Regions from separate parts of the Aliiglaciecola sp. NS0011-25 genome, predicted to be linked through region 2. Evidence: riboswitches for the same ligand, from Rfam matches in the RefSeq annotation. Region 2 holds a riboswitch; the other holds the start of a gene.
What was found. Region 2 has a riboswitch for thiamine pyrophosphate ahead of ABWV72_RS14950 (TonB-dependent receptor). Riboswitches for the same ligand answer to the same signal wherever they lie in the genome.
Positions count from the first base shown of each region.

Region 1: linked by a shared signal. The riboswitch ahead of thiC (phosphomethylpyrimidine synthase ThiC) and the one ahead of ABWV72_RS14950 (TonB-dependent receptor) in region 2 are both predicted to bind thiamine pyrophosphate.

Region 1 covers NZ_BAABWR010000001.1:112,228-123,705, reverse strand. The annotation lists gene putA (bifunctional proline dehydrogenase/L-glutamate gamma-semialdehyde dehydrogenase PutA) at 1-1,870, opposite strand, end outside; gene ABWV72_RS00565 (TIGR04211 family SH3 domain-containing protein) at 2,080-2,685, opposite strand; gene ABWV72_RS00560 (CYTH domain-containing protein) at 2,843-4,342, shown strand; gene ABWV72_RS00555 (helix-turn-helix transcriptional regulator) at 4,350-5,495, shown strand; gene ABWV72_RS00550 (acetolactate synthase large subunit) at 5,829-7,469, shown strand; gene ABWV72_RS00545 (aldehyde dehydrogenase family protein) at 7,478-8,908, shown strand; partial or broken gene ABWV72_RS00540 (IS3 family transposase) at 8,948-9,112, opposite strand; TPP riboswitch at 9,321-9,443, shown strand; gene thiC (phosphomethylpyrimidine synthase ThiC) at 9,613-11,478, shown strand, end outside.
Region 2 covers NZ_BAABWR010000016.1:118,678-130,155, reverse strand. The annotation lists gene pnuC (nicotinamide riboside transporter PnuC) at 1-538, opposite strand, end outside; gene ABWV72_RS14955 (YkoF family thiamine/hydroxymethylpyrimidine-binding protein) at 538-795, opposite strand; gene ABWV72_RS14950 (TonB-dependent receptor) at 814-2,877, opposite strand; TPP riboswitch at 2,938-3,036, opposite strand; gene ABWV72_RS14945 (iron-containing alcohol dehydrogenase) at 3,351-4,499, shown strand; gene ABWV72_RS14940 (acyl-CoA thioesterase) at 4,581-4,997, opposite strand; gene ABWV72_RS14935 (tRNA(Met) cytidine acetyltransferase TmcA domain-containing protein) at 5,067-7,238, shown strand; gene ABWV72_RS14930 (tetratricopeptide repeat protein) at 7,558-8,817, opposite strand; gene ABWV72_RS14925 (energy transducer TonB) at 8,817-9,431, opposite strand; gene ABWV72_RS14920 (ExbD/TolR family protein) at 9,431-9,835, opposite strand; gene ABWV72_RS14915 (MotA/TolQ/ExbB proton channel family protein) at 9,847-10,371, opposite strand; gene ABWV72_RS14910 (MotA/TolQ/ExbB proton channel family protein) at 10,373-11,478, opposite strand, start outside.

The DNA of each region.
Region 1 (11,478 bases), on a different contig from region 2:
AGTTACGCTCAAGTGCGTCAGCAGTGCGTCTTAATATTTCTGCTCTGGTTTCGACGGGCGTGTTTGACCACTTTTGAAAAGCGCGTTCGGCTAATTCCAACTTATGTTTTATTTGCTCAGGTGAGTCATACACCAAGTGGCCGATAGCTTCATCTTGCTTGGCTGGATTTCGAACCACATGGATGGTCTCATTTTCTTCTGGCTGAGCAACACAATTTTCTGACTGCCAACGATCAAGGGCTAATTTAAGCGGCGCAATATGATTGATATCGGTTAAATCTAGGCCTTTCGAATTAGCCCGTTCAGCACCGTATAAATCTATCGGTTTAAGAATTTGCTGGTTATATTTGAATTTTAATCGTTGGGTTTTTTCAACCGGATCTTCGAGCAAGTCTTCAACCGGTTTGCTGTCATCTACAATGGCGTTTACAAACGATGAGTTAGCCCCATTTTCCAATAGTCTTCTGACTAAATAGGCTAACAAATCTTCATGTTCACCCACGGGAGCGTAAACACGACATTGTACTTTTTCTTCAACCACAATTTGGTCATATAAACTATCGCCCATGCCATGAAGACATTGGAACTCGAAACCTTCTTTATCGTCTCCAGCCAGTTCTAGAATAACCGAAGCTGTGTATGCGTTATGCGTAGCAAATTGCGGGTATATGGTGTCTTTGTAAGCTAACAAGCGGTTTGCACAGGCGTGGTATGAAACATCTGTGGATGATTTACGAGTAAAGACCGGAAAGTGTTCCAAACCAGCTTGTTGGGCATTTTTTATTTCCGTATCCCAATAGGCACCCTTCACTAGTCGTACCATCATAGTGCGACCCGTTTTTAAGGTTAAGTCTCTGAGCCAATCAAGTACATATAAAGAGCGTTTCTGGTATGCCTGAACAGCTAAACCGAAGCCGCTCCAATCACCTAAATCTGGATCTGAAAATACTTTTTCAATGATATCTAACGAGATATCTAAACGATCTGCTTCTTCTGCATCTACCGTTAAACCAATGTCATAATCTTTGCACAACATACATAGTTGTTTTAAAAGTTTAGGAATGACCTCCAACACTTCTTCACGATTGGTAAATTCATAACGAGGATGAATGGCTGATAATTTTACTGAAATACCCGGGCTGCGCTTAGGCCCCTTTTTGTTGGCAGCTTTACCAATTGCATGAATAGCTTCTTCATAAGCATCGTAATATGCCTGAGCGTCCTTAGCGGTGCGCGCCCCTTCACCAAGCATGTCATATGAATACACATAACCTTGTTGTTCTTTTTCGGCGGCCCGTTTCAATGCATCATCAATGTTTTCACCCATGACGAACTGTTTGCCCATTACCTTCATCGCAATGTTCATGGCTTTACGAATTACCGGCTCACCCATTTTTCCAAGGGTTTTTTTCAATAGACCGATGCTGTTGCGTTTACGATGATCGGTATATGAGACCATGTTGCCCGTTAGCAACAAGCCCCAAGAAGAAGCGTTCACAAAAATCGAATCACTGGTGCCTAAGTGTGAACTCCAAGCACCTTTTGAAAGTTTGTCACGGATTAACGCATCTTGTGATTTTTTATCGGGCACCCGCAATAGTGCTTCTGCTAAACACATCAGCACGACGCCTTCAGCCGTCGACAATGAATATTCATTTAGCAGCGCATCTACACCGCCGTGTCCCTCTTGTTCACGGCGTATACGCAAAACCATTTTTCGAGCACGTTCCCAAGCCCGACTGCGGGCTCCGACAGATACTTCTGCATCAGGCAGAATATGATCCACAGCCAAATTTTCGTCTATACGATAAAAATCTCTTATCTTTTGTCGAATTGGACAACTAGTAACCAAATTACCTTGAAAAAGCATACTGTACCTCCGTTAAGGGATTAGCGATTAATAATCGGGCGAGTGTATAGATTGATAGAGTGTAAATACAGTCAAAATGTAGACGTGTTTATACCACTTTGGAAGAAGAAGCGTCGGTTCGATACTAAAAGGATATTACGCTGAAGATTGGCGTTGGGATCAAACATCAATGCACTCCGTTTAAGGAGTGCATTTTTCATACTAAATAATTACATCCATTGGTCACTGCGTTTACGCTTTTTCGGTAAATAGGCAATGATTACACCCAGCAGAATACTCACTAACGCGATAATGCCGCCTCGAGTGAACCACTTCATTTGGGCACTTTGATCTAGCATATCTAGTTCTCTTTGCAGTTTCTGAGTTTCTTTCTTTTGACTTTCTAAGTCTTTAACTAACACCTTGTTTTGGCTAGTTAAATCAGAAAGCTGCTGACTCAATAAATCATTTGATTTGTTAAGTTGCGCAATTTGAGAGGTAGATTGTTTGGCACTCTGTTGCAGTCCGGGAACGAGTTCACGAATGCTTTGTTCATTGCTAACATACTGAGATTCTACCCACCCAGTGCGCTGTTTATCATCGATCACTTCGGTGAATCCAGTCTCTTTATTCTCTTGTAAAACCGTAATACGTGTACCGGCTGTAATCGAGCCTAGAATACGGTAATTCCTAGTCGGACCGGTATGCATAAATGCAGATAGGTCGTCAGTGATATAGCGAATATCACCAGAGCTGTCGTTAGGTTCTTGCTGTGCACTTACGTTGCTAATTGCCAACGTGAAAATAATAAAAATTGTGGTTGAAAGCTTGCCCATAATTCATCAATGTTAAATATAAATTTAGACAAATGGTATGGTCTTGTATTCCCAAAGGCAAGTCATGGTTTGATTGATTGCCTTGGTTTGTTGTTCGGAGTATTGTTTATGCCATTGATTACCCGCTAATTTATCCTCTCATTGGACATGTGTTTTAATGGAAAAAGAAATTGAATTAAAGTTGTTATTGCCCGATGGCATTGACGAATCTGACTTATTATCGACCTTGGGACAGTTTTCAGCGAATATTGAAACGTCCGAATTTACCTTGTTTAATCAATACTTTGATACTCCTGAATGGTTGTTAAGTGCGAATGGCATAGGGTTACGGGTTCGAAGTAGTGATAAAGGTATTGAACAAACGGTTAAGACTGCTGGCAAAAGTATCGGCGGTTTGCATCAGCGCCCTGAATATAATGTTTCCATAGATTCATTGTCTCCCTCTTTAGAATTATTTGATCCCAGTATTTGGCCTCGAGATATTTCAGTTGCTGAACTACAAGAAAAGATCATCCAGATTTTTCACACTGACTTTAAACGTAAAGCCTATTTACTGCGGTTATCCGACGGCACTGATGTAGAATTGGTGTTGGATAAAGGCTCAGTAAGCACTGCCGATAATAGCGCCGACATTTGTGAAATAGAGTTGGAACTGAAAAGTGGTGATGTTGCCGTGCTATTTGATATCGCAGAAAAAATGGCAACTTTAGCACCTAGTCAATTGTGTAATTTAAGTAAAGCAGGGCGCGGCTTTACCCTTGCCCGTAATGCTCTTGCGCCAGAACCTCAAAAAATTAGCAGTGTCACTTTATCAGATTCGGATGATTGTGAAAGCGGCTTTATTAAAGGCTTAGGCTACGCGTTGTCGTTCTGGCAAAAAGCTGAATATCGCTACATGCAAACCAAAAAAGTCACTGATTTAATTGATATATACGTAGGTTTGCGATTAACCAGAGATTGTGTGCACATATATTCCAAAGCGCTCCAATGCAAAGCCATAGAAGATCTCAGCAGAGCGCTTAACTTGCGGTTGAATAAGTGGGCTTGGATTGAACAGTTAAAAAGTATTCGAGCGTTACGTTCAAAACGCGGAATGTATAGTAAACGTTTAGCTCAGCATGATGCATTGGTCAGTTATTTACGAGGATTACAAGATGGAACACTAAATCTATCTCGTCCCCATTATTTAATTACCCACCAAGATAATTCGTTATTGCAACTTGGTTTATCGCGACTACTTGTGACTTGTCCTTGGCGACAAAAATCTGATGCCCACACTAAACCGCTAAAAGAACATGCAGAGGCAGTTTTGCAGCAAAAATGGCAGAGCGTATTGGCTGGTATCAACGCCGATGTTGGCAGCATGGAAGAGTATCTGCAACATTATGAACAGTTACTTAGTGCGTTAAACACGGATTTGCTGTTAGGGTCGTGTTTGGATAACTATCGACGCCAGCCATTTCTTGATCCTTGGAGCGATGTGTTGGAGGGCATACAGGAATTACGCAAACTCAATGTGTTTCAAACCAAGCTATTGGATTCAGATGTGGAAGATAAATCTGAGCTTTTGCAATGGAGTGAGGTTAAGAAAAACAGTCTTCTGACCGTTATAGAGTTAAGTAAAGGAGTGGCAATGTCTATGGAAACATATTGGTGAATACGTAATGGGTGATATGAGTCTCTATCAAATCGCGATTAGCTCAATGCTAGTTGGCTGGTTTATTGGGCTTATTTTAGTCTGGGTTCGTTACGAGCAATTTCCCCACGCCAAATTAATTTTAACCGCCATCTTGGTGTGGCCATTGCTACTTTTAGACGAGTGGTTAAAGTTATCAGGATATCAATCTCAACTTAATTTTTTGGTAGGCTCCTCGCCATTCTTTTCGGCGTTAATCATTGCCTGTTTAGTACTGAGTATCCGACAACTTACGTTGGCAAAGTTTGCCAATAATAATGTCCTATTTTTTATACCCACAGTGCTGCTTTTAGCTGGCCAGTTACCACTTTGGTTAGCACCAACGGAGCTCAGAATTGGGATGCTACAGTCGCCGCCGATGGGTGACATATTGCTAAATTGGCCGTTCTATGCGACCTATTTATTCAGCGCCTTCGTGACATTAAGTTTTGCGGTACACGCCGCTGAATACCTTGCTTCTTATCATTATTACTTATCAGATCAAGTAGTTGATATCGATATTTTCGAAATGCGTTTTACCAGCAACGGCTGTTATGTATTAATGTTTACCGCATTTTTATCTATTTGTGTCATCGGCTTAGCCGCCTTTGATTTGTTGCCTATCATTGTGCAATGGCAAACCTTAGTGAATATGCTAAATGCGACTGGATGTTTGTATTTGATATTACTTCTGGTGCAAAACCGAAAATACTCTCCCACACCTTTTGCCTATTCACAAATGGATAAAGGGAACTACTCTGAGGATCAGCTCAGGCATACTTTAAAACAAGCGGAAAAAGCGATCATTCAGCATAAAGCCTATAAACGCAAAGGACTTCGTATTAAACAGGTTGCAGACGCAGCACAAGTAGAACCCGCTGCCTTAGCATTGGCCACCAGATTCGTGTTGAAACGAAATTTTCGTGCATTTGTCTATCATTATCGATTGGAATACGCGAAAAAGGTGCTTATGCGCACTGATCAAAAGGTGACTAGTGTGGCCAAGCGACTAGGATTTAATTCCGAAAAGTACTTGAGCAATGTATTTGTTAGATACATAGGCTTAATGGGCAATCGAGATAAAAACAAAAGTGCAGGACCTGTCAAAGTTAATCCACCTAAGACCGCAAAGTAACTCGCCTGACAATCTGTTTTGTGGTTTTTTTCGTTTGATATAATTAATCGATTAAAGTAATCACATTTAAACATTTAAGTTCAATCAGTTCTGTGTGTACACTCAATCTTGTTTTTGAGAATAATTACGAAAACCAACATTTAATGAGATCTACTACAAAATAACGAGTAGTCGTTCGAGTGACAATCAATCAGCTATGCTGAACAATCTCGAACCCTTAAAGCGTTAAATCTGAATGGCTGGAAAATATCTGTTATTTAGCTTGATGGGAATGATGGACTATCTTTAAAGATTTACACTAGTAGTTCTTGCCAATAATCTAATGGGAAAAATATGAAAGCATCAGATTTATTTGTACAAGCATTAGAAGCGGAAGGGGTCGAATACGTATTCGGTATCCCTGGCGAAGAAAACCTCGATTTATTAGAATCCTTAAGAAAGTCACCTATCAAACTAATTCTTACCAGACATGAGCAAGGTGCAGGCTTCATGGCCGCAACATATGGCCGTTTAACTGGAAAAGTCGGTGTGTGTTTATCCACCCTTGGCCCTGGTGCGACTAACCTAGTGACACCAGCAGCTTATGCGCAACTTGGTGCTATGCCGATGTTGATGATTACTGGCCAAAAACCAATTAAAACCAGTAAACAAGGTCGCTTTCAGGTAATAGACGCGGTTGATATGATGCGTCCTTTAACCAAATACACCACCCAAGTGGTGAGTGGTGATCGCATTCCATCCATAGTTCGTGAAGCATTTCGATTGGCCCATGAAGAGCGTCCTGGTGCTGTTCACATTGAATTGCCGGAAGATATTGCCGCTGAAAAAACCAACGCAAAATTAATCAAAGCTAGCGCCGTAAGACGTCCCATCGCTGAAGATAAGTCGATTGACGGTGCGGTTAACATGATAGAGACAGCTAAGTCACCGGTTTTACTCATTGGTGCTGCTGCAAACCGTAAACTCACCGCTAAGATGCTCAAAGAGTTTGTTGAAAAAACCGGTATTCCTTACATCACCACACAGATGGGGAAAGGGGTTTTAGATGAAAGCGGTAAATTGTTCATGGGCAATACCGCATTATCCGATGGTGACTTTGTACACCGAGTGATTTCACGCGCTGATTTGATCATTAACGTCGGTCATGACGTGGTAGAGAAGCCGCCATTTTTCATGGGTAATGATGGCAAAAAAGTCATTCATATTAATTTCGCCTCCGCTGCGGTTGATCCTGTGTATTTCCCTCAATTGGAAGTGGTCGGTGATATTGCCAATAGCATTTGGCAAATTAAACAAAAAATTACGCCATCCAATAATTGGAAACTTGATTTTTATAGCGATGTTCATGATGCATACATTGCTCATCGTAAAGTGTCAGAAGATGATGACCGTTTCCCTATATTGCCGGAACGTTTTGTACGAGATATTCGTACCGCAATGCCAAAAGACGGCATAGTGACCCTCGATAACGGCGTATATAAAATTTGGTTTGCTAGGAACTATCCTGCTTATCTACCCAATACATTGTTGCTTGATAATGCTTTGGCAACAATGGGGGCAGGGCTGCCGTCAGCTATGGCGGCTAAGATTGTAAACCCCGATAAATCGGTTATTACCGTGTGTGGTGATGGTGGTTTCATGATGAATAGTCAAGAAATGGAAACCGCAGTGCGCCTTAAATTGCATATAGTGGTGATTATTTTACGTGACGATGCGTATGGAATGATCAAATGGAAACAAGCGCATATGGAGTTTGATAATTTTGGTTTGGATTACGGTAATCCCGATTTTGTTAAATACGCTCAAAGCTATGGTGCCAAAGGCTGGCGGATTGATTCAGCCGAAGAATTGTTACCAAGAGTACAGGCTTGTTTAGCTGAGCCAGCTGTACATCTAATTGATGTGCCTGTTGACTATTCTTTGAATGACCAAACATTAAATAAAACCATTCGCGAACTTAGCCAAAAACTATAGGAACAACCATGTTACAAAAAGCTTATCCTTATTATTTAGCGAATAAAGCCGTTTATGCCAATCAAGATTTAGTTGTAACTAACAAGTACACAGGCGAAGCTGCTACTACAGTGGCAATGGCCAAAGCTGATGTGATTGACCAAGCAATTGAAGCTGCAGATAAAAGCCAAGCTGCGTTAACGGTAATGAAGCCATACGAGCGTCAAGCGATATTAAATCACTGTATAAAACGTTTTGAAGAGCGCTTTGAAGAGCTGGCATATGCTTTGTGTATTGAAGCCGGTAAGCCAATTAAAGATGCTCGAGGCGAAGTGACGCGCTTAATTGATACTTTCCGTATTGCGGCTGAAGAATCCGTCAGAATCAGTGGCGAAGTGATGAATTTGGAAATTACCCCTCGCGCCAAAGGCTATCAGGGGATGTATAAAAAAGTTCCGATTGGTCCATGTTCATTTATTTCCCCGTTTAACTTTCCGTTGAATTTAGCGGCTCACAAAGTTGCTCCTGCATTGGCTGTTGGTTGTGCTTTTGTGTTGAAACCAGCAAGTCGCACGCCATTAGGTGCATTGATTATTGGCGAAATCTTGGCTGAAACTGATTTGCCAGAAGGTGCGTTTTCAATCTTGCCTTGTAGTCGTGACGGAGCTGATCTGTTTACAACCGATGACAGATTTAAGTTACTTAGTTTCACCGGTTCTCCTGATGTGGGTTGGGATCTTAAAGCTCGCGCAGGCAAGAAGCCGGTAATACTTGAACTAGGTGGTAACGCTGGTTGTATTGTTGATCATGATACTGATTTAGATGATGCCATTGAACGCATTGTATTTGGAGCTTATTACCAGTCTGGTCAAAGTTGTATTAGTGTGCAGCGAGTATTAGTGCATGAATCTATTTATGCTGATTTTAAAAAGCGTTACGTCGAAAAAGTCGCGAATTTGGTGCATGGCGATCCGCTAAGTGAAGATACATTTATCGGCCCTATGATTTCAGAATCTGAAGCAACTCGTCTTGATGACTGGATTGCCGAAGCCAAATCTAAAGGTGCTAGTGTATTATGTGGTGGCAAACGTGACGGAGCTATGCTGCAGGCAACTGTCTTAGAAAACGTACCAAGCGATGCCAGCATTAGCGCTGATGAAGCCTTTGGCCCAGTGTCAATTATCGCTCCTTTTAGTGATTATGACGATGCTCTAGAAGAAATTAACAATAGCCAATTTGGCCTGCAAGCGGGTGTTTTCACGCGAGATATCTATAAAGCGCATAAAGCATGGGATGTGTTAGATGTTGGTGGTGTCGTAATTGGTGATGTTCCAAGTTGGCGAGTAGACAACATGCCATATGGTGGTGTTAAAGAGTCTGGATTAGGTCGTGAAGGTATTCGCTTTGCTATTGAAGACATGACAGAGCTACGTTTGATGGTATTGAGAACGCCTCAATAATTGTATAATTAAGTGACTAGTCCTGAAATAGGTTGATTCTTATTTCATTTGAAACGCCCGGTGAATTTCATCGGGCGTTTTGTATTTAACGGCCAAGTGTCGTCGTCGACTATGCTATGTCTCAACAAGTTCAGCCAGCATAACCTTTGCTTGCTCGAGATTTTGTGGTTTGTAGAGTAATAATTCGCCTTTCCCATTTGGTCGACAACCGCCAATTTAAAACCGCGGAAATAGTCACCTCGAGTAGTCTTAACGGAAATTTCATTGCACTGTCCCAAACCAATTTGAAAAGTGTCAACAGTATTTAGGACGGCTCACACAGCGTAACCCTAACTTCGCCGTTGTTTTTGGGAGGGAAGTTTATTGCTCACTGGTTCTACTTGTTAAATCAAATGAATGTGTTTATATTACTGCACTCTTGTCGGAGTGCTAGCACGATTTAGTTGACTAAGTTGTGTGGGCTGAGACCGTTTATTCGGGATCCGTTGAACCTGATCGGGCTAGTACCCGCGAAGGAAACAAGCGTAACGCTGTAACCATTAAGGCGCTTTTATTGCGGCTTAATCTTACCGCTTATTTTGCCAATTGGGGAGCTATTCTAGGTTGTTAGACGCAATCTGCCCTTATTAAGATAATTGGCGCTTTTCAACACCAAACCTCTCCAGACAAGCAACTTCATTTTTTAACAATATGAGAGATTGCTAATGTCAAATCGTCGTCAAACTCGCGCTAATGCGAAACAATTTATAGATAACTTTACACCTTTTTCCTACCCCAATTCGAACAAAATACATTTATCAGGCAAGCAACACGATATTCGTGTGGGTATGCGCGCAATAACACAAACAGATACGATTTTAGGTGGTAGTAAAGAGGCCCCTATCACCCAACAAAATCCGGATATTCTGGTGTATGACTGCACAGGGCCCTATTCGGATCCTAAGGCTCAAATCAATTTACACCAAGGTTTAAACAAACTGCGTCGCGACTGGATCCTGCAACGGCAAGACGTTGAACAGTTAAAGCAAGTCAGCTCTGAGTTCAGTCAAGAGCGCATCGCCGACGATGGTTTCGAGCACTTGAGGTTCAACCGCTCAGTGAAACCATTAAAAGCCAAATTTGGCAAACGTGTAACTCAAATGCACTATGCCAAAGCGGGAATCATTACTCCAGAAATGGAATATATTGCAATCCGTGAAAATATGGCCAGAGAAGATGTAACAGACCCTGTTTTGCGTCAAAAAGCCCAAGGTAATGCCTTCGGTGCTCTAGTGGGACAACCTATCACCGCAGAATTTGTGCGCCAAGAAGTAGCACGAGGACGTGCCATTATCCCAGCCAATATTAACCATCCTGAATCCGAACCTATGATCATTGGACGTAATTTTTTAGTTAAAGTGAATGCCAATATTGGAAACTCTGCGGTTACTTCTTCCATCGAAGAAGAAGTTGAAAAATTAGTTTGGTCAACACGCTGGGGAGCTGACACAGTAATGGACTTATCCACGGGACGCTATATCCACGAAACCCGTGAATGGATTATTCGTAATTCCCCTGTCCCTATTGGCACAGTTCCTATTTACCAAGCGCTGGAAAAAGTAAATGGCGTGGCCGAAGACCTCACATGGGAAGTCTTCCGTGACACATTGATAGAACAGGCTGAGCAAGGAGTAGACTACTTTACTATCCACGCTGGGGTATTGCTGCGTTACGTACCAATGACCGCGAAGCGCTTGACGGGCATAGTGTCACGGGGCGGTTCGATTATGGCGAAATGGTGTTTATTCCATCACCAAGAAAGCTTTTTATATGAGCATTTTCAGGAAATCTGCGAAATATGCGCCGCCTATGATGTCTCTCTGTCATTAGGCGATGGTATGCGCCCTGGGTGTATCGCCGATGCTAACGATGAAGCACAATTTTCCGAGTTAGAAACCTTAGGCGAGTTAGTCAAAATAGCTTGGCAATATGACGTGCAAACCATAGTTGAAGGCCCAGGCCACATTCCAATGCAATTGATCAAAGAGAACATGGACAAACAATTGCAAATTTGTAGCGAAGCGCCTTTTTATACCCTTGGCCCGCAAACAACCGACATAGCTCCAGGCTACGATCACTTTACCTCTGGCATTGGCGCAGCGATGATAGGTTGGTATGGGGTAGCCATGTTGTGTTATGTCACTCCTAAAGAGCATTTAGGGTTACCCAATAAGGAAGATGTTAAACAGGGTTTGATTGCCTATAAAATTGCTGCTCATGCGGCTGATGTGGCCAAGGGCCACTTAGGCGCACAAATCCGCGACAATGCGCTATCGAAAGCTCGTTTCGAATTCCGTTGGGAAGACCAATACAACCTTGGTTTAGATCCCGATACTGCAAGACGTTATCACGACGAAAGCTTACCCCAAGAGTCTGCCAAGGTGGCACATTTTTGTTCCATGTGCGGGCCTAAATTCTGCTCCATGAAAATTACTCAAGACGTGCGCGAATATGCCGCCAAACAACAAGTTCAGATAGAGCAAGATGCCTCACGTTTGCAATTGAGCAAAGCTGGATTGAGTCCGCAGGAA
Region 2 (11,478 bases):
AAATAAACATTACGCCAGTCAGTAACAATCCGTTGATGAAATATAGATATGCTGCGAATGTATTGATGACAATCCAAAATAGCCAATTTTCAAGCACCTTGTTAGCCATTAAATAGGTGGCATAGACACTGAAAACTGTCACAAAAGCATCTAGATACAAATCACTTCCTTGCCATGAAAGTGTTACAAGATGAGGCAATGCCAACCCCATAACAACTAACAAAGAGACCATCCATAAATGCACGACCAGCGGAACCACGGACACTTTAAGCACATCATTCTGAGTTGTTTTTTGCCATCTCAACCAACCATAAATTGCCATCACTAAATAATACATATTAAGCAGGCTATTGAAGGGCAAACTGACTTCCCAAAAAATATAAACGTAAAGAGTGGTACTAATCAGAGCAGCCGGCCAACACAATATATTTTGGCGCGCCGCTAACCAAGGGTAGAGCAGTGAAAAAGTCACTGCTACTACTTCTAGTACCGATTGTTGTCTAACCTGTTCGACTAGCACAACATACAGGTCTTCCATTACTTAGACTCACCCATAGCATCGCCATTTAAGAATTTACAAACAAATATCGCTTGACCAACTTGTTCATAGGTTTTTTGCATTTCGGTATTCAAGATGCCCATTAACTCAGTCATATCTCCGCGCACTATGGTGCTGGTATCACTCGTTGATGTCGTCAACTGCGAATAACTATTGAGTCGGTCAATAAAGTCTTGGATTGGTGCTAAGTATTTTTGGTTAAGTGGATATAACGATATTTCAACTACTGATTTCATAATTAGTGTCCAATTTGATTAATAACGTAAGCTTGCGGTAAGTCCGAATTGACGACCATCGCCAAGTTGCAGGTAAGGTTGAGGCGTCGCATATCCGTCTCGCGGATCATTACTAAAACCACCGAACCCTCTAACGTAATGTTCGCGGTCCAGTATGTTTTTACCCCATAGAGAAAACGTCCAATCCTGCCAATCTAAACGTAATTGCGCATTTACTAAAACCGTGAAAGGTGATTCCACATCGTGCCCATCGGAAAAACGATAGTTGTCTTTGCCATCCGCTTCTAAGCGCACACTTACAGTTTGAGATAAATACCCGACAGCAGCTAAGTTAAATGAATTTTTTGGCGCTTGGGCTTGCCATTGTTTATCAATATAGGTGCCGTCGGCCTGGGTATAACTTCCAAAATAAGCGTCTAGATAACCATAATTAGCAGTCAGGTTTAACAACTCGGATACTTGCCAATCAAGTTCTACTTCTAAACCTTTGTTGGTTCCCACATCTGCGTTGCCGATGATATCAATAAAACTCGGAATACCTTCTTCGCTGATTTGCACGTCATAGTCACTAACTTGGGTGTCTTCTCTATCCATGTAGAAAAGTGCAACTCGCATAAAGAGTTGATCGTCAAAGGCTTGTCCTTTAATGCCAACTTCGTAGTTCCAGTTGTACTCAGGAGAAAATAAACGACTTGCTTCGCTTACCCGTTGGTCAGGGTTGAATCCACCTGCTTTATACCCTCGCGAAACACTCGTATACACAGATGCTTGATTTATTGAATATTTAAGAACAACTTTACCACCTAGCATGGTATCCGTTTGCTGCTCGATATAACCGTCATTGTTGATATAATCCATCTCAAAACGATCCGCTCTAAGACCAACGCTTAAATTTAGATTTGACGTAAGCTGGGTGTCGGTTTGACCATATATCCCCAAATTTTGAGGTTCATATTGACTGGTGAAGTCTTGCTCTGCATAGGTATAATTTCTGCGCGTATTTTCATCAATATCACGAGCAAAAAAACCAATTAGCCACTGCGTGCTATCATCAAAAATCAATCCGTTGTCATTTGAAACAACTCTCAAATCAACACTGGTTAAATCCCTCTCACGATAATAGTAATCAGTCGAGCTGTATTCCCAAGGGTGAAAGCCCACATAAGTCCAGTCTTCATCATAGCCGTACACTGAATCTGATGTAGTGTGGTTCAATGAACCAATAAGTGTAGATTTTGCAAATTCAATCTTCGCTTTTATGCCAAAAGCATGGGTTTCTTGCGTATCAACACCAGGCTCATCTGAGCGAGTAACCCCATCATTATCAAGTGAAAACGCATCATAGCCATTATCAATATCAAAATACTGATAATTAAAATCTATGGTTGTGTTATCGGTTGCTAGAAACTTAAGCTTCAAACGCGCAGTCAACTCATCTAAGTTATCGGTATCATCTCTATCTAAAAATTGATTGTAGATAAAACCGTCACTTTTAAACTGGTTGATGGCAACACGATAGAAAAGTTTGTCAGTAATTTGATTACCGTAAGCTGCACCAATATTCCAAGTATTTTGCTGAGCAACAGTGGCAAGAAATTTTGTTTGTTGCTGCTCATTTGCCTCGGCGGTTTTGATTTTAATTGTTCCAGCCATACCCGCAGCGCCAAACTCAGTAGCCTGCGGTCCACGCAAAATTTCTACTTGTTCAACATCGAACAGGGTGCCGATGCCGGCAAATCCAGAAAAATCAAAATCATCTACTAACAATCCTACTGAGGGATTATTAGGTTCAGAATATTGACTACGTTCACCAATTCCACGTATTTGTATAAAACGTCCTCGGGAAGCGCCACTGCTAAAGTTAATATTGGCACCTACCCCTAAAATATCCTCAAGATGAAAGCCATTGCGTTGTTCAATCACCTCTTCAGATATCACACTGACACTGGCAGTGACGTTCTGAATATCGTTTTCTCTGAAGTCTGAGGTAACAGTAATCACTTCTAGATTTTCACTTGCTAACGCGTATGCAGGAATTGCACTTAATAAGGTTGTGTAAAGTAAAGGAAATTTTAATTTCATTTGGATCTCTTCTAATTAATGAAAAGATCCGGTATTTCGGCAGTAAATGGAGAGCTTTAAGAAGTTCTTGATGACCATTCCTACGCCGGTATTATCCGGATCAGGTATAAGGGTTTCCAATAAATTAGATCTCAGCAAAGAGCACCCCTTGGTGTAACAAGTTAGTGTTTAACTTGAACGGCGAGATGATAGCAAGGGCGTAATGGAATCGCCATGAATATATTGCTGTTTTTTGAAATTGGTATGGATTGCGCATGCAAAATTAATACTGTCGAAAGCTTCGGACTCCCCAATTAAAAACGCAAGTTAACTTATTGAATATTTTGAATTTGTAAAACTACGCTGCCAATAAGGCAAATTATAGAACTGATGAATGACGGTTAATTCATACATTCAACTTGAATTTCTCACTTAGTGGTTCAATATAGTTAATCGACACTTTTCAGCTTCTTTACATAATTTCGGATTTGAAAATGCAAAATTTTATCTACTACAATCCCACTAAAGTTGTTTTTGGAAAAGACAGTATTAGTAAATTATCCACTTTACTACCCAGTGCCAAAATCATGTTGATATACGGCGGTGGAAGTATCAAAAACAACGGTATCTATCAACAAGTTATTGAACAACTTGAGGGGCACGATTGGTGTGAATTTTCCGGGGTGGAGCCTAACCCCGAATTTGAAACATTGATGAAAGCCGTATCAATGGTGAAATCAGAAGACGTAGAATTTATTCTCGCAGTTGGAGGTGGCTCAGTCATCGACGGAGCTAAATTTGTCGCCGCAGCCACAGATTTCGAAGGCGATCCTTGGGACATTTTAGCTAAGGGTGCAAAAGTTAAAAGTGCTAAAAGTCTTGGCTGCATATTAACACTCCCAGCGACAGGTACTGAAACCAATACCAGCTCAGTGGTAACTCGTCGAGAATATAATCTTAAATTACCCTTCATGTCGGAACATGTTAGACCTCAATTCGCGGTACTAGACCCAGAAGTCACCTACTCTTTACCGGAACGCCAACTGGCAAATGGTGTGGTAGATGCATTTGTACATGTTATTGAGCAATATCTAACCTACCCCGTAAATGCGAGTGTTCAAGACCGATTTGCGGAATCGATCTTAAGCAACTTAATTGATATCGGGCCGCAGGTGCTCACGTCTAAAGATTATGAATTGCGTGCGAATCTAATGTGGAATGCGACACAAGCGTTAAGTGGACTGATTGGTGCTGGAGTACCTCAAGATTGGTCTACCCATATGATAGGGCATGAGTTAACAGCCCTTTATAATTTAGATCATGCCGTTACCCTTGCAATTATTTTACCCCGTGTAATGCAACATCAGCGTGAACACAAACGGGAAAAACTGCTTCAATATGCAGAGCGAGTTTGGGGATTAAGCCGCTATGATGAAGAAGGGGCAATCAATTTAGTTATTGAAAAAACTGAACAATTTTTCCGAGATATGGGAATCAAGACCACCCTATCTGAATATGACATTGATAGTGATGTAGCCGATAAGGTTGCTTCGAGACTCGAAAAAGCGGGCAAAACTAAAATAGGTGAAAGGCAAAACATTACGCCTGAAGATGTTAGAAAAATAGTTGCCGCAAGTTTATAGAATAAAAAATGCCGCTAACTTCAAAAACGTCAGCGGCATTTTTATCTCAAACAAATTGAGTTTGGATAACGTTACAAGAAGCTAATCACTTAAATTCAATGATCTTAATTCTTGCTGGGTTTGTTGTTCCAAATCTTTAATCGTTTTGCCATGAGGCACAGGCTCTCTGGTAGTTGGATCTAAACTGACAAATACAATATCATCCGCCACGCATATGGTTTTTTTGGTCACCTTATTGCGAACCATGCAGGTTATAGTTATCGAAGTACGCCCAACTTTTTTAGTCGCCAGACCAAATTCTACTACATCTCCTTTTAACGCTGGAGATTCAAATGTAATTTCACCAATATGCTTTGTTACCAACACATTCGTTTCTAACTGACAAATAGCATAGATAGCAGCTTCTTCATCAATCCATTCCAATGCTCGACCACCAAATAACGCGTCAGCATAATTTAAATCTCCTGGCATCACTAACCTTCGAGATAGAAAGCGCATTCGTATTCCTTAAATTTATCCAATACACTAGGGAGTTGAACTATATCAAGAATTCAACTAAAAAAGCATATGACATTAGAAGTATTAACTTGGCTTGAGAAACGCAGACGCAATATCGGTCACCGACAGTTGTTGGTTATATCCGGATCGCAGGAGTGGGTTAAAGAATCGATAACAAATATACTTACTGCACATGCTCCAACATCGAGAATTTGTGTCGGTGATATTGATTCTGTAAAAAATATTGAATCAAAGCAATATAGGAGCGTTTTAGGTCAAGAATTCGAATGGGTGGTATATGATGGCTTTGCTGATATTAGAGGCAATGCCCTACTCGCTTTGAGCGGCTGTGTGAGTAAAGGCGGCTTGATGATATTACTTTGCCCAGAACTAGATGCTTGGTCACAAAATGGCAATACGCAAAGTACAGTTCAAGGATTAGTGCCTAATACAAGCCGTCCTCACTCGCCATTTATAGAATGGTTAGTGGAGCATATTAAAACCTTCCCTGGCGTTTCAATCTGGCAACAACAACAATTGCAACTAACTCAAGCAGAAACAACCGAATTGAAAAAAAGCCATTTTCAAGATGAAGTATGTATGACTGCTGATCAGTTTCAGTTGGTGGAATATATCAAGTTTGCATATTCTAAAGATAACAATCAGATAGTCGTTCTTGCAGACAGAGGCAGAGGAAAATCATCTGCTTTAGGAATTGCAGCTGGACAATTAATCATGTCAACGAATACCACATTTTTAGTGACGTCAGCCCATCGTTCCATGACTCAAAAAATATTTGAACAAGCTTCGAAAATTTTAAAAACAAATGACCCTAGCCGAGATATTAAACAAATTTTAGCTAATCACTTGGCGTATGTTCCTTTCGATAAAATTATTCAAACCCAACCAAAAGCCGATTGGTTATTCGTCGATGAAGCCGCCTCATTGCCCTCAGAAGTGTTAGAAAAATTAGTTCAGCTTTATCCAAACGTAGTTCTCAGTACAACAATTCATGGTTATGAAGGCAGCGGCAGAGGCTTTGAGTTACGCTTTAAACCTTTTTTAAGAACCCATTTTGCACACTTTCGTGAATTCATGTTGCACACACCTATTCGCTGGTTCGAAAATGATCCTCTTGAAGCCTTTTGGCATAAGGTAATGGCGCTAAAAACCACAACCCAGAGTTCGGTATCCAAGCGGTTGACTGAATACCAGAGTATTTCCAACTCTTCCAATGAATTGGTTTACGAGGTTTATAATGGAGCACAATTAATCAAGCATCCATCGCTGTTACAAGGGGTATTTGAATTGTTAGTTGATGCCCATTATCAAACTTCACCAGACGATTTGGTTAGAATGTTGGATGGAGATCAACACATTCACGTGTTTAGTAATCAATATGCAGAGCCAATAGGAGTCGCCCTCACCGCCTTAGAGGGAGGGGAAGATCTAACTCCAATTGCAATAGACATTGCCCAAGGCAGTAGACGCATCCCTGGCCACTTAATTCCGCAACGGTTAGCATTTGATAATAATAATCCAGAGTACTTGTTAAAGCGCTGTATACGCGTGATTAGAATAGCAGTCAAACAAGAATATAGGCATAAAAAAGTGGGCTCGCAGCTGTTAGCCCATATACAAAGATCTGCAGAAGAACATAAGGTAGATTTTTTAGGTAGTTCGTTTGGATTAACAAAAGAGCTCGCGCTATTTTGGTACAACAATGATTTTCAGTTGGTAAAACTTGGTATTAAACAAGACGCTTCAAGTGGAGAATTCAGTGCAATTATGCTCAAACCATTGTCTTGTAATGCTAACCAGATTAGCAAATTTTTAAACCTAATTTGCACTCAGCAAATACACTATCAAAAAGATTACCGCCTAAAAACGCTTTCCCCTGCTTTAGTTGAACTAATATTCAACAACCTTAAATTAAAAAAATCTGCACAGCCATATGACAGTCATAAAATGAAAATGTATTGGCATAATTTAATGACCCAATTTATTGCAGGTAATCGCCCTCTGTTTGCAGTTGAGTTTGCTGTATTCAATTGGATAAAAAGTCTTTCTATAAATTTGCAGACTCTAGATGAAGAGGCCATCCATGGGTGGAAATTTATTAATGATGTGATAGTCGCTAAAAACAGCTATCCTCAGCTATGTACTAACTACAAGTTAGCAGGTAAAAAACAAATTGAAAGTTACTTTCGAGAACAATTAAAAAAACTCATTAAAAATTAAGCTCTACTTCCATTAAATATCGCTAAGATAAACACGGTTCTTTCAGCATCATCCGCTAACTTGATTTCAACAATCCGAATTAAACAACAATAAATTAGAGTAAACGACAGGCCGATGAAGTGACCCAAAAAAACCAGAGATGAAAAAAATCAGATAAGATTGAGGACATTTAAAAACCATTAGCTATCAACAATAAACCTAAAAAACCTACAAAAATCTTTTAATTAGGCTTACATTTATGAATAGTGAGAGAGCAATAAAAAAGGCTTCTATTAAGAAGCCTTTTAAAGGTAACAATATTGCTATCGAGATCTTAAAGTTAAACTTTAATACCGCGATTTTTCGCTTTTTCTTTAATATACGGTTCCCAAGCTCTAGCAGTACGTTCAACGTTTTTGTCTTTCTTCGCTTCACGAACATGAACCATAGCTTGACGGAAGTTACCGGTATAAATATTTGCTTCCATCATCGCAATATGAATTCGACCAGTTTGGTCTGCTCCATTATCAAGCGCTTTTTGTAAAGCATTTATTGAACCTTTGTAATCTTCTGCCGCAAGTAACAATATACCTTGCTTGCGATATAAATCAGCGTCGTTTTCTATCTTAGCTGCCTTTTCATAATAGCTAGCTGCCGTTTTATACTCTCTTGCTTGATGGTAAGAGTTAGCAAGACTCGATAAAGTCTGTTCACTCTCTTCTATCAAACCTGACTTCATATACTTTTCCAAAAGCACAGCTGCTTTATATGGAATTTCATTAGTCGCGTATAATTGTGACAATGCTTTTATTTCAGACTTTTTAGCCAAGTAACCCTGATTGTATGCAATTTCAAATGTAGAAAGGGCTTTTTTATAGTCCTCAACTAACATGTAGAAAAAGCCTAATTGTGACCACCACTGTTTGCTTTCAGGAAAAGTACGCACTAGCTCTTCAGCAACGGCGACAGTTTCCGGATACATTTTACGTTCGTAAAATGATTGCAACTTTAAAACATAAGGGTTTTTGTTAGGTTTTTCATACAAAGCAATCGCTTTATCAGCAGGTGGAACCATCTTAGGAAGATCTTTTAGCTCATAATAAGCTTGAGACATACGTGTATAGATGTCTGGATCTTCTTTACAAGTGAAGGTCATCCACTGCTCATAATACTTAACAGCTTTAGCATATTCCTTCTCTTGCATACTAAGGTCTGCAACAAGTCTCACAGTGTTAGCATGCTCAGAGTCGTTGAGTGCTTTTGGGTTAACAGATCCTTCAAGATACTCAAGAGCCTTAGCTCCTTTACCATCCTGACCTGCCAACATTTTGCCGATAAAATTATCAGTAAACGCTTTGTCGTATCCGTCTTTAGCATCAACTTCATAAAGAATAGCTAAAGCTCCATCGATATTATCGTTATTATACTCTTCAAGCGCTTTCTGAATCTTTTTACCAACGCGCTCACCAACGATATTGGTTGTGCCACGCTTGTAATCTGCACAAGCTACCGGTGCCGACTGAGCTGCTGCTGTGTTTGATAGCAATGTAGCGGCACCTAGAGTTGCTATCGCAGTAACATTTAATACAAACTTTTTCATTAGCCTTGATCCAATTTAAAGTCCAATTGCACTTTCATATTGAACTGTTTTTCAGGTTTCCCATCGACGATTTTTGGCTTGTATTTCCACTTACGCAATGCACGTTTAGCTTCACGGTCGAAGATACGTTTAGGATCTGCATCCAAAACATCAACATCGTCCACACCGCCTACTTCGTTGATAGTGAAAGATAAAATAACCCATCCTTCTTTACCATCTCGAGCGGCTTGCACTGGGTACTTAGGCTCAATACGAACAATCGGAGTTGCTTCACCATCGCGTTGCATATTACCAACGCCACCGATATCAATTGATGCGCCACCAACATCTACAGCTGGCATGTTAAAGCTTACGCCATCAGCATTTGCGTCTTCCACATCAGGTTCAACCGGCTGAATTTTAGGCGGTTGCTGAGGAGGAGGAGGTGGTGGTGGTGGAACACGTTGACGAGTTTGTGTTGCTTCGTCTGGGTCCGACATTACAATATCAATAACAGGTGACTCAGGTACTTCACTTGCTGGTTGCGAAGAATTTGCAACCAACTTAGCCATTACCACAAAAAGGGCAAAAGCAACGACGGCACCAAGCAATATAGAGAAAATTACTCGCATGATTATGATGCTCCTCTAGCTGCTACTGAGATTTGGTCGATACCTGCGGCTTTGATTTGATCCATTACTTTCACCACAATACCATGTTCAGCTTTTTCATCTGCTTGAATAATCACAACATCTGAAGGCTGTTCGGCCAAAAGCTTTTCAAGGTTCGCTTGAATAGATTCAACCTTAACTTCGCGCTTATCCATCCAAATTACACCGTCTTCCGTGACAGCAATAAAGATATTAGCGTTTTTAGATAAAAACGCCTGGCTAGCGCCGGGTTTATTCACCTGTATCCCTGCTTCTTTAACGAAAACAGTGGTTACAATGAAGAAGATAAGCATGATAAACACGATATCGAGCATCGGTGTCATATCAATCGCTGCATCTTCCTCTGGTACACGTTCTTTACGAGCCATAAACTTCTCTCTTAATGGTGAGGAAGGCTGTCAATCAGCTTCTCTTTGGCGATTTTAACTTTTGATTCCAAACGAGAACTAAAGAAAACGCCAGACAAAGCTGCAACCATACCTGCCATAGTAGGAATTGTTGCCATTGAAATACCAGCTGCCATCAATCGAGCATTACCGGTTCCTTGCGTCGCCATAGTTTCAAATACGTTAATCATGCCCCAAACTGTTCCTAGCAAACCAATTAGAGGACACATTGCCACTAAGGTTTTAATCAGTAACATGTTACTGCCTAGTTTGTCTGAAGCCTGTGAAATCCAAGCGTCACGGATTCTATGCGCATACCAGGAGGTGGTATCAGTTCTAGCATCCCAATCTTTGATGATATTTTTTCTCATCTTAGGATACACAGAATTTAAAAACCAAAAGCGCTCTATCATTAACACCCACATGAGAAAGAGCGCTAAAGCGACGAGGTATAACACCCCGCCTCCTGTCGCGATAAACTCCCTGACAGAATCCCATAATCCAATCAGGTCAGCCATATTATGCTTTCTCCGACTCTGCGTGAGCAGCTACTATGCCCGCAGTTTGTTCGTCAAGGATATGCACGATTGATTTACTACGACCAGCAACGATGCTGTGCATAAGGATTAGCGGAAGAGCCGCGATAATACCTTGAGCTGTAGTTACCAATGCCATTGAAATACTTCCAGCCATCAATCTTGGGTCACCAGTACCGAACAACGTAATTTGTTGGAAGGTAGCGATCATACCAAGTACCGTACCTAGTAGACCTAGTAACGGAGCGATAGCAGCAAAAATCTTAATGATGTTAATACCACTTTCAATAGAAGGAAGTTCTTTAAGGATAGCTTCATCCAACTTCATTTCTAAGTTTTCAGTGTCAGCAGTTTTGTTTTCGTTGTAAACCTTTAATACACGTCCAAGTGGGTTGGATGATGAAGGAGAACCAGGATTATTTAACTGTGAACGCATTTTGCCACTGATAAGTGTAAGTGTGATGATTTTGTAGAAACCAATCAACAAACCAATCACCAACATTACAGTGATTGTATATCCAACTGGACCACCTGCATGGTAACGCTCTTCCCATGTTGCTTTCTGTTTCAATAGGCCAAGAATCGCACCGCTTGAAGGATCAACAAAAGTAGGAATAATTCCTGAAGTAGAAGCGTATAGTTCGCGAGCTGTTTCAGCTTGGAACTCGTCTGGTTGACGACCTAAAGGTTGAACTTTTTCTTCTTGATCATCATATACTAAGTAACCTACTTCACCGACCAAGTTAAATGCACCAACGCGCACGACTTCTTGTTGTGAAGAACCACCTTCAAGGTTGATTACTTCAGTATTGAAACGAGCAATTTTACCTGACTCAGTCATTTCAGTTTGAAGAGCAATCCACATATCTTCTAATTCGCGGATATTTGGAAGACCTTCAGACTCTTCTGACATTCTTTTTAGGAATGCAGCACGACCAGGGAACTGAGCGCTAACAATTGATGTCGCGATACGTCCATAAGACTCAGATGCAGCTTGGCGAACAACACCAAACATTTCACCAAGGTCACCAGTTGCCATGTCTAGTTCTGTGCTTTTTTCTGTTAACGTCACTTCGTTATCAGAAAATT